Regions from separate parts of the Uliginosibacterium paludis genome, predicted to be linked through region 1. Evidence: predicted binding sites of a transcription regulator. Region 1 holds the regulator's gene; the other holds the start of a gene.
What was found. The regulator LexA, encoded in region 1, represses DNA repair genes until DNA is damaged. The targets are predictions, from matches to a motif close to ACTGTATNTANATACAGT.
Positions count from the first base shown of each region.

Region 2: recA (recombinase RecA) is a predicted target of LexA. The motif match lies at 2,435-2,452, and genes of this name have one in related genera.

Region 1 is NZ_JBDIVF010000003.1:546,031-551,414, forward strand. It holds gene flgK (flagellar hook-associated protein FlgK) at 1-819, shown strand, start outside; gene flgL (flagellar hook-associated protein FlgL) at 825-2,042, shown strand; gene ABDB87_RS11285 (hypothetical protein) at 2,054-2,491, shown strand; gene lexA (transcriptional repressor LexA) at 2,621-3,256, shown strand; gene ABDB87_RS11295 (hypothetical protein) at 3,299-3,517, shown strand; gene ABDB87_RS11300 (methyl-accepting chemotaxis protein) at 3,695-5,212, opposite strand; gene ABDB87_RS11305 (substrate-binding periplasmic protein) at 5,258-5,384, opposite strand, start outside.
Region 2 is NZ_JBDIVF010000001.1:944,468-949,851, forward strand. It holds gene ABDB87_RS04570 (RNA polymerase factor sigma-54) at 1-118, opposite strand, end outside; gene lptB (LPS export ABC transporter ATP-binding protein) at 149-871, opposite strand; gene recX (recombination regulator RecX) at 849-1,319, opposite strand; gene recA (recombinase RecA) at 1,323-2,342, opposite strand; gene ABDB87_RS04590 (efflux RND transporter periplasmic adaptor subunit) at 2,599-3,960, shown strand; gene ABDB87_RS04595 (efflux RND transporter permease subunit) at 3,957-5,384, shown strand, end outside.

The sequences.
Region 1 (5,384 bases):
GGCATCAACATCAGCCTCGCGAGCGGCACGCCTGCCGCCGGTGATGTGTTTGCGCTCAGCCCGGCGGTCGAAGGCCTGCAGTTCTCGGGCAGCATGGCAGTCGGAGACCGGGTGCTCATCCAGCCTACCCGCAATGCCGCGCGTGACATCTCGGTTGCCATCAAGGATACGTCGCTGATTGCGGCCGGTTCCCCGGTCAGAAGCGTGGCGGCCAGCACCAACACCGGCACCGGAGCGGTATCGCAACCGATCGCGCTGAGCCTCAACGGCATTCAGGCCAGCGCAACGGCGCACCTCACCACGCCGGTCAAGCTGACTTTCGATGCCGCTACGAACCAGTTCAATGTTTCCGGCGCCACGCCGTCAACGATTGCATACAACCCTTCCAGCAATGCCGCCGGCACCACCATCAGCCTGACGGATCCGAACCTCAGCTTCCAGATTTCGGGGCGTCCGGCGGACGGTGACAGTTTCACCCTCGAGACCAATGTGGGGGGCACGAAGGACGGGCGCAATGCCAATGCGCTGTATGCCCTGGCGTCAGGCAAAAGCCTTCTCGGTGGAACGGCCACCCTGGGCTACGCCTATTCGCAGCTGGTCAGCAGCGTCGGTACGCAGACCAACTCGGCCAAGATCAACCAGGAGGCTCAGACCGCCTTGCTCGAGCAGGCCACCGCCGAGCAGCAGAACCTCTCCGGCGTGAATCTGGACGAAGAGGCGGCCAACCTGCTGCGTTACCAGCAGGCTTACCAGGCTTGCGCGCGCGCCATCGGCATTGCCGGCACGCTGTTTGACGACATCCTCTCCGTGATGAGGTAAGCAAGATGAGAATCAGCACATCACAGATCTACGCGGTCAACGTATCGACGATCAGTCGTCAGCAGGCAGACCAGCTGCATACCCAGCAACAGCTCTCGACCGGCAACCGGGTGGTCTCCCCGAGTGACGATCCGGTCGCCGCCGCCCGCGCGCTTGAAATCAGCCAGTCGATCAACCGGATCGGGCTGGAATCCTCCAACCAGGGCAAGGCGGGCGACAACCTGCGCAACCTCGACAGCCAGCTCGGCGCGATCGGCGACATTCTCCAGTACGTGCGCGAAAAGGCGGTTCAAGCCGGCAATGCCTCGCTTTCTGCCGAAGACAAGACCTACCTCGCGACCGATATCAAGCAGCAATTCGATGCCTTGCTGAACCTCGCCAACTCGCGCGACGAAACCGGCGAATACCTGTTCTCCGGTTACAAGGGCGACACGCAGCCTTTCACCGGAGACATCAACGATGTCAGCTACCAGGGAGACGAAGGCGTGCGCACACTGCAGGTCTCAAGCTCCCGCCTGATGCCGGTCAGCATCAGCGGCGCGGAACTCTTCATGAAGATCCCTTCCGAGAACGGCGCTTTCTCGACGCACGCTTCATCTGCGACGGCCGTCATCAGCGATGGCAGCGTGACCGGCCCGGTGAGCTATTCCGGCGGACAGTACGGCATCAAGTTCACCAGCGCGACCACTTACGGTGTATTCGATCTGGCTTCCGACCCGAACATGAGTGGCACCGCGATGGCGACCGGCACCTATACGGCGGGCCAGGCCATCGGCCTGCCCGATCCGGCGAATGCCGCGACGCGGGAGATCTCGGTGTCGATCTCCGGCACACCGGCGGTGGGCGACACCTTCAGCGCTACGCCGGGCAGCACGACGGACATGTTTAACACACTCCAGGAGTTCGTCGTCGGTCTGGAAAACGTGACCGACAGCGCCGGCTTCGGCACCCTGGTTTCCGACACCCTGAACCGGCTCGACGGTGCGCTGGAAAACGTCCTGCGCTTGCGCTCACAGACTGGCTCGCGCCTCGTCGAAGTCGATTCGCTCAAGTCGATCGGTGAAGACCTCAACATCCAGTACTCGGATCGGCTCGAACGGCTGGTGGGTGTCGACTACGTGTCAGCGATCTCCGACTTCCAGTTGCAGCAGACCTATCTGGAAGCCGCGCGGAATACCTTCGCCAAGGTCTCCGGCCTTTCCCTCTTCAACTTCATTTCCTAGGAAAAATGGCCATGCGGCGCATCGGAGGCTGTCTTCTTCTGGTGCTGGGGCTTGCTGCCTGCAGCAGCACCGGAGACATTCCACGCCAGACCTCCATCATTCCGAAGGGCAGCCTGCGGCTTTTCCCCGAATACGCGATCACCTTTGCCGATCTCGTGCAGGTCGGCCTGGTGGCCGGGGCCGTCTATCTGGTGACGGATCCGCTTTCGCCTGCCTGGCAGATCACGGAGACCCGGCTTGACGACGATCGCGTGATCTTCCAGCTCAAGAAGCAACACCTGTCGTTCGGCGGCGAGGGCGAGGCGCGGCTGATCATGACCCGGCGCGTCGACGCCCTCAGGCGAGAGCAGGGCAAGGAGGGCTACGTCATCGAGCGCTACGAGGAAGCGCTGGACAGCCGCATGCTGCTGCCATACCGCACCGCCTATGCCGAAGTCCGGCTCAGATAAGCCAGCCGGCCATCCGGCAGCAACGGGGCAGAAGCGCTGACCGGGCTTATTGGCCGTCCGTGATGTCAGGAATTGCTTGCGTAAATATACAGTACTGTATATAAATACACGCAAGGAGACCTGACCGCCATGAGCAACGAACTGACCCGCCGGCAGCACGACATTTTCAACTTCATCCGCGAGCGCATCGAGCAGCGCGGCATGCCGCCGACCCGCGCCGAAATCTCTTCGCATTTCGGCTTCGCGTCGCCCAATGCCGCGGAAAGTCATCTGCGCGCACTGGCACAAAAAGGGGTCATTCGCCTTGAGTCCGGCGCAGCCCGGGGTATCCGCCTTGTGCAGGAAGCCGCCGAGGCGATCGCCGAATCCCTCGGCTTGCCGCTGATCGGTCGCGTTGCGGCAGGCTCGCCGATCCTGGCCCAGGAACACATTCAGAAACATCTGCCGGTCGACCCCGCAATGTTTTCGCCGCGCGCCGACTACCTCCTTCAGGTGCGCGGACTCTCCATGATCAATGCCGGCATCCTGGAGGGCGACCTGCTGGCCGTGCATCGCTGCAATGACGCACGCAACGGTCAGATCGTCGTTGCCCGCGTCGACGACGAAGTCACCGTCAAGCGCCTGCAGCGCCGCAACGGAGGCATTGTCGAACTGATCGCCGAGAACCCCGATTTCGAACCCATCGTGGTCGACACCAACAGCCAGCCGCTCGCGATCGAAGGCCTGGCAGTGGGGCTGATCCGCGATGGTTTCGGCCGCCTCTGATTCCCCCGTCCTGCATCACCGAGCAACACAAGGAGCCGCATCATGAAGTCGTTCAGCAGCGCGTCCCACACCACCATCGTCCGTAGCCCCTTGCTCGCTCATGCTGCGCAAGCGCCGCGAAGCGAAGCCGCTTCGCTGGCCTCACGGCTCAACATCCGTCCGCATGCCATTCTCGACATCGTCCGCCGTCGCGGCAGGAGCTGGGGCCTGTCGGCTCAATACGAAGAGAGCCGCTTGCGCTTTACGAACCTTGCAGGCTGAGCTGCACGGGCGCCATGTCATCAGACAAAGCCCGGCAAATGCCGGGCTTTGTTTTTTCCGCTCGCCGTGCTTTCAGTCAGGACAGCCCGAATCCGATCGAGGCTTTACCCAGCAGGCATCCGGGTGAAGCAAAGGAGCGGAGCTGGTGCGCAGCCAGGCCGTTGCTTGGTCCGTCCTTCAGATGGTGAAGCCACCCACGGCAGACTTCAGCTGTGCGGAGAGTGTTCCGACCTGGCCGGCCGTGCCCACCACACGCTTCATCGTCGTATCGGACTCTTCCGCGATGCGGCTGATGTCTTCTATCTGCTGGGCAACCGAGGTACTGGCGGAGTTCTGTTCCTCAATCGAGCTGACGATCTCGCTGACCGCGCTGGACAATTCCTCGGAGCTCTTTGCGATATCCTGAATGGCGCCTTCTGCCTGGCGGGCACAGTCAAGAACCTGCTGGACCAGATCGACGCCGCCACGCATGCGCTCCACGCTCGCCCGTACGCCGTGCTGCACCACGCCGATGGTCTCGCCGATTTCCACGGTCGAGCGGGTGGTGCGTTCGGCAAGCTTGCGAACCTCGTCGGCCACCACCGCAAAGCCACGCCCCTGATCACCCGCGCGGGCGGCTTCAATCGCAGCATTGAGCGCCAGCAGATTGGTCTGGTCGGCGATTTCCTTGATGACGCCGATCACCGCGCCGATCTTCTCGGATTCTTCGCCAAGGGATTCGACCGTGCGCGACGCATTGACCACGGTGTCACTGACTACGCCCATTCCCGCAATGAGTTCAACGATCACCTCACGGCCACGTGTGGACAACTGCTCGCTGCGCGAAGACACCTCGCGCACATCGCCCGAAAAACGCGCAATGTGATTGATGCTTACGGTCATTTCCTCTGTAGCGGCGGCAATGGCCGCGATCGCGTCATTCTCGCGGGCGGTGCGATGTGCCATGTCGTCCGATTCCTCGCTCATGCTGGAAGACGAGGTCTGAAGGTGATGTGCGCCGTCGACCACCTGCCGCACGATGCCTTGCAGGTTTTCGACGAAGCGGTTGAAGAGCATTGCGACTTCGCCGATTTCATCCTCGCGTGACACATGAAGGCGCCGGGTCAGGTCCGCGCGCCCGGTGGCGATTTCGTGCAATGCATCGCGTACCCGCCGCAAGGGCCGCAATACGACGGACCGCAGCATCGTGATCAGTACCAGGATGATGACCGCATTGAGCACCACGACTTCAACCAGCGAGGTGACGATCGCGTTGGCCTGGGCTTTTTCGGCGCGGGCACGCGAAATGTAGATGTCGACCGTTCCAGCCGGCTTGCCGGAGTAAGTCAGTTCCGCACTGTATTTTTCTCCGACAGGCTTGGCGGATTCCTTCAGCGGAACGGCTTTGCCTCCGTCATTGCTGCGCGCAACGAGGATCTTGTCTCCGTTGCGCACCACAATGGCCGACACGTCGGCAGCGATCACTTCCGAGTCGAGCAGGGCACCGGCGATTTCGTAGTCCATGTTCCACAGCAGCGTGGGCAGCCCTGCCTGCATCCGCACCTGCATGGCATTGGCCAGATCTGCCAGCTGAGCGTCTCCCTGCCGGTGTTCTTCGATCACCACATAGGTACCGAAGGCGCCCAGCAATACCGTGACGATCAATGCGAAAAGCAGGATGAAACGCAACTCGATACTCTTGGTCAGCTTGCTCATGTGCCCTCCCAGGACAGGATCACGACGGTCGACGGTCAGGAGCGATCACTTGTATTTCGCCAGGATCTTCCCCATCTCGCCGGAGTCCACCAGCTTCTTGACCGCGGCCTCGAGCTTGTCGAACACCGGTTTGCTCACCGCGTTGGATACCGAGATGTACTGCCCCGTGTCG
Region 2 (5,384 bases), on a different contig from region 1:
TGCGCTCGATCTCCTGATTCAGTTCCAGCGTGGAAAGCTGAAGCAGCTTGATGGACTGTTGCAGCTGCGGGGTCAGCGCAAGCTGCTGGGACATTCGGAGCTGAAGCGAAGGTTTCATGCGCCAGGCAAAAGAGGTGAAAGGGCGAAATCAGAGTCTGAAGTGCTCACCGAGATAGACCTGTCGGACCTGGTCGTTCTGGATGATGTGCTCAGGCGTCCCACCGGCCAGCACCTCGCCGGTATTGATGATATAGGCATGGTCACAAATGCCAAGCGTCTCGCGGACATTGTGATCAGTGATCAGCACGCCAATCCCGCGTGCCTTGAGATACCCGATGATTTTCTGGATGTCGATCACGGCGATCGGGTCGACACCGGCAAAAGGTTCGTCAAGCAGGATCAGGCGCGGTCGTGTGGCAAGCGCGCGGGCAATTTCGACGCGCCGTCGCTCACCACCGGAGAGCGACATGGCCGTAGCCTCGCGCAAGTGACCGATATTGAGTTCTTCGAGCAACTCGTCGAGTCGCTTGTCCATTTCGGCCTTGCCCAGCTTCTGCAGCTCCAGCACGGCCATGATGTTTTCGGAAACCGAGAGCTTGCGGAAAACGGAGTTCTCCTGCGGCAGATAGGACAGCCCCTGCTGCGCACGCTTGTGCATCGGCCAGTGCGTGAGCTCCGTGCCGTCAAGATGGATGCTGCCGCCGTCGGCTCGAACGAGGCCAACGATCATGTAGAAACAGGTCGTCTTGCCTGCACCATTGGGGCCCAGCAGACCCACCACCTCACCACTGCCCACCTGGAAAGAAACATCCTGCACGACCGTGCGGGACTTGTAGCGCTTCTTCAGGTTACTGACCCTCAGCAGACTCATCAAACGGCTCTTTCAACAATTTCCGGATTACATCGACCGCAAATCCTCTTGCTTGCATGAAACGCGCCTGGCGCGCCCACTCCTTGCGATCCTGCGGTATCTGACCAAACTTGCGGGCCCAGATGGCGCGTGCGCGATCCAGTTCGTCCGCGGGCAGTGTCTCGCCCATCGCATCCGCTGCCAGCTCTGAGGCGACACCGCGCTCTTCGAGCTCGCGCCGGATCCGCCCCGCGCCGAAGCGCCCGCCCCGGCTCCTGACAAAACTTTCGGCAAACCGCTGATCCGACTGGAAACCGCTCTCCTGCATGCGATCGAGCACGGCTTCCACATCATCGCCTTCCTGTGCTTTCGACGCCAGCTTCCGTCGCAATTCCTCACGCGAATGCTCGCGATTCGCAAGCATTCGCAAGGCCCTGGCGGCAAGCGAGCCAGACCCGGGCGGCTTCATCCCTTACTCCACGGATTCTGCCGTAGGAACGGCGGCCACGCCTACCGCCGCACGCACCTTGTTCTCGATCTCGACCGCCAGCGCCGGATTGGCACGCAGGAACTCGCGCGCATTGTCCTTGCCCTGGCCAATCTTTTCGCCGTTGTAGGCATACCACGCACCCGACTTGTCGACGATCTTCTGCTCCACGCCCATGTCGATGACTTCGCCCTCGCGCGAGATGCCTTCCCCGTAGAGGATATCGAAGTGCGCCTCCTTGAACGGCGGCGAAACCTTGTTTTTCACGACCTTGACCTTGGTCTCGGAACCGACGACTTCGTCACCCTTCTTGATCGTGCCGGTGCGGCGAATGTCGAGGCGGACCGACGCGTAGAACTTGAGCGCGTTGCCACCGGTGGTAGTTTCCGGATTGCCGAACATCACACCGATCTTCATGCGGATCTGGTTGATGAAGATGACCATGGTGTTGGTGCGCTTGATGTTGCCGGTGAGCTTGCGCAGCGCCTGGCTCATCAGGCGGGCTTGCAGGCCGGGCAACTGATCGCCCATTTCGCCTTCGATTTCGGCTTTGGGCGTAAGTGCGGCAACCGAGTCGATGACCACGATATCCACGCTGCCGGAGCGCACCAGCATATCGGCGATCTCAAGAGCCTGTTCGCCGGTATCGGGTTGCGAAATCAGCAGGTCCTCGACCCGGACGCCCAGCTTGGCGGCATATTGCACATCCAGCGCGTGCTCGGCATCGATGAAGGCAGCTGTGCCACCGAGCTTCTGCATCTCGGCAATGACCTGCAGGGTCAGCGTCGTCTTGCCCGAGGATTCCGGACCGTAGATTTCGACGACGCGGCCGCGCGGCAAGCCGCCAATCCCCAGCGCGATGTCCAGGCCGAGTGAACCGGTGGAGACGGCCTGGATGTTTTCCTCCAGCTTGCCATCGCCCAGCCGCATGATGGAACCCTTGCCGAACTGCTTCTCGATCTGGGAAAGCGCGGCGGCGAGCGCCTTGGCCTTGTTGTCGTCCATTGAACCGATCTCCTGAAGATGAATTTGATTATGGCACAGAGCTTGCGTGAGCGACCGGCCATCAAGCCCGGGCCGCGCAGTCTCGCCGGAAAGCTGTATGAATATACACCACGAAGGACTTGTGACAACAGCCGTGCGGAATGCAACGTCAAGGTGCGTTAAGAGCCTTGGCGTGACGCAGCCAGTTCAGCGAAGATCAACGCATCGCAGTGTCCTCACAACTCAGGCCCATGGCGGAAACGCCAGGATGAAAACGATGCCCCGCACCCCGCTTGTCCTGCTGCTTGTCCTTTCCGGATTGCTCGCGGCATGTCAGAAACATGATTCCGCTGCAGAAAAACAGCAAGACAGCAACGCCTCCGCTTCGTCCCGCGGGCAGAGTGATCGCGGCAACCGCATCCAGGTCGTCACCACGACCCGAAGCCGTGTCGAAACCGTTCCGCTGATGATCGAAGCCCAGGGCAATGTGCTGGCGCTGGATGAAGTGGACATCCGTCCGCAGAAGAACGGCATGATCACCGGGATCCATTTCCGGGAAGGTCAGGAGCTCAAGGCCGGGCAGCTGCTTTTCACGCTGGACGCGCGGGACGACGCCGCCAACGTCGGCAAGGCCGAAGCCGCCGTGGCCAGCGCGGACGCCGGCGTCGCGATCGCCCGACGGGATCTCGCCCGCTCTCAGGAACTCTTCGAGAAGCAGTACATCGCGCCGTCAGCGCTCGACACCTCGCGCAACCGTCTCGACACCGCGCTCGCAAACCTGGGCCAGGCCAAGGCGGCGCTCGAGCAGGCGCGTGTCAGCCAGTCCTACACACGCATCACCGCGCCCTTCGACGGCCGCGCCGGCGTGATCAACGTGCGCCCCGGCAGTCTGGTGACGTCGAACTCCACCGCGACATCGATGGTGAAGCTCACCCGCATGAATCCGATCGGCGTGAGCTTCTCCATCAGCGAACGCGACATGCCGCCGCTGCTCGAAGCCCTGCGCAAGGGCAGCGTGCGACTCTCCGCCCGTACCAATGCGCAGGCCACGCTGAAGGGCGAAGTGATTTTCGTCGACAGCAATGTGGACAAGGCTTCCGGCACGCTGCTGGTGAAAGGTCGCCTCGATAACCGCGAGCGCCTCGTCTGGCCCGGCCAGTTCGTGAATGTCTCGGTTGAAGCAGGGGAGCTGCGCGACGTGGTCGTACTGCCGGCCCAGGCCGTCGTGAACGGGCCAAACAACCGTTTTGTCTATTCGGTGGGCGACGACCAGACCGTCGAACCGAAGCCGGTTGAAGTCCTCCGCATTGCCAACCAGAAAGCCGTTGTCTCGGGGATTCCCGGCGGCCTGAAAATCGTCCAGGAAGGCACGCAGAACCTGCGGCCGGGCGCAAAGATCCAGGAGTCGGGCAACGGCAAACGCGAGGACGGTGGCCGCAGGAAGGATGGCGGGCCGCGCGGAGAAGCCTCGGCCCCGGCGGCCGCAGACAAGGCCGGCGCGGCCGGCGGTGTCGAGATTCCGGCGGGTTTCCAGCCGAGAGACCCGGAGCGCTGGGCCAACGCGAATGACGATCAGAAGCGGGAAATCATCGCGCGCTGGCGCGAGCGTCAGGCAGCCAAGGCATCGGGGGCGCAATGAGGCTCTCCGAACAGAGTATCCACCGACCGGTAGCCACCACGCTGCTGTGGCTGTCGGTCATGCTGGCCGGTCTGGCCGCGTGGTTTCAGCTGCCCATCGCGGCGCTGCCTTCTTTCAACCAGCCGATCATCCAGGTCAGCGCGAGCCTGCCGGGCGCCAACCCGGAAACCATGGCGTCCTCGGTGGCCACAGTGCTGGAGCGCCAGTTCTCGACGATCTCCGGCCTCAAGATGATGACGTCGAGCAGCCAGCTTGGCAGCACCTCGATCACGCTGGAATTCATTCCCTCGCGCGACATCGATGCCGCGTCGGTCGACGTGCAGGCCGCCATCATGCGGGCCAACCGTCAGCTGCCCAAAGACATGACCAATCCGCCGAGCTACCGCAAGGTCAATCCGGCAGATGACCCCATCCTGTTCATCACCCTCGACTCACCCTCGATCTCGCTCGACCAGCTCAACGACTACGCCGACAACCTGATCTCGCCCACGCTCTCCACGCTGGACGGCGTGGCCCAGGTGTCGATCAACGGCCAGAAGCGCTATGCCGTGCGCATCACCGTCGACCCCGCCCGGCTGGCGGCACGCGACCTCTCGATCGGCGAGCTGTCGACCGCACTCGCCGCGGCGAACTCCAACACGCCGATGGGCTCGTTCGAGGGCAAGCGGCAGACCCTGGTCATCTCGGCCAACGACCAGCTCATGAATGCAAGAGATTTCTCGCGCATGATCGTGGCGGTGAAGAACGGGCAGCCGGTGCGCCTCACGGATGTGGCCACGGTGGAAGACAGCGTCGAGAACATCAAGAGCGCCAGCTGGGTCAATGGCAAGCGCGGCATCAACCTGCAGGTGCTGCGTCAGCCCAGTGCCAACACGGTGGCCGTGGTCGACGCGGTTCGCGCGGCCATCCCCAAGCTGCAATCCCAGCTGCCCGAGTCGGTCGACATCCAGATCCTCAACGACCGCTCCACGTCCATCCGCGATTCGATCCACGACGTCAGCCTCACGATGCTGCTGACCATCGGGCTCGTGATGCTGGTCATCCTGATGTTTCTGCGCCGGCTCTCGGCAACACTGATCCCGTCTGTTTCGCTGCCGGCCTCGCTTCTGGGCACCTTCGGCCTGATGCTCTGGTACGGCTACAGCCTCAACAACATTTCGCTGATGGGGCTGACGATCGCCATCGGTCTGGTGGTGGATGACGCCATCGTGGTGCTGGAAAACATCGTGCGCCACATCGAGAACGGCGAGAAACCCTTCCACGCGGCCGTGCGCGGTGTGCGGGAAGTCGGCTTCACGGTGGTCTCGATCTCGGTGTCGCTGGTGGCCGTGTTCATCCCCATCTTCTTCATGCCGGGCACCATCGGCCTGATGTTCCACGAGTTCGCGATCGTGGTGACACTGTCGATTGCGGTCTCCGCCCTC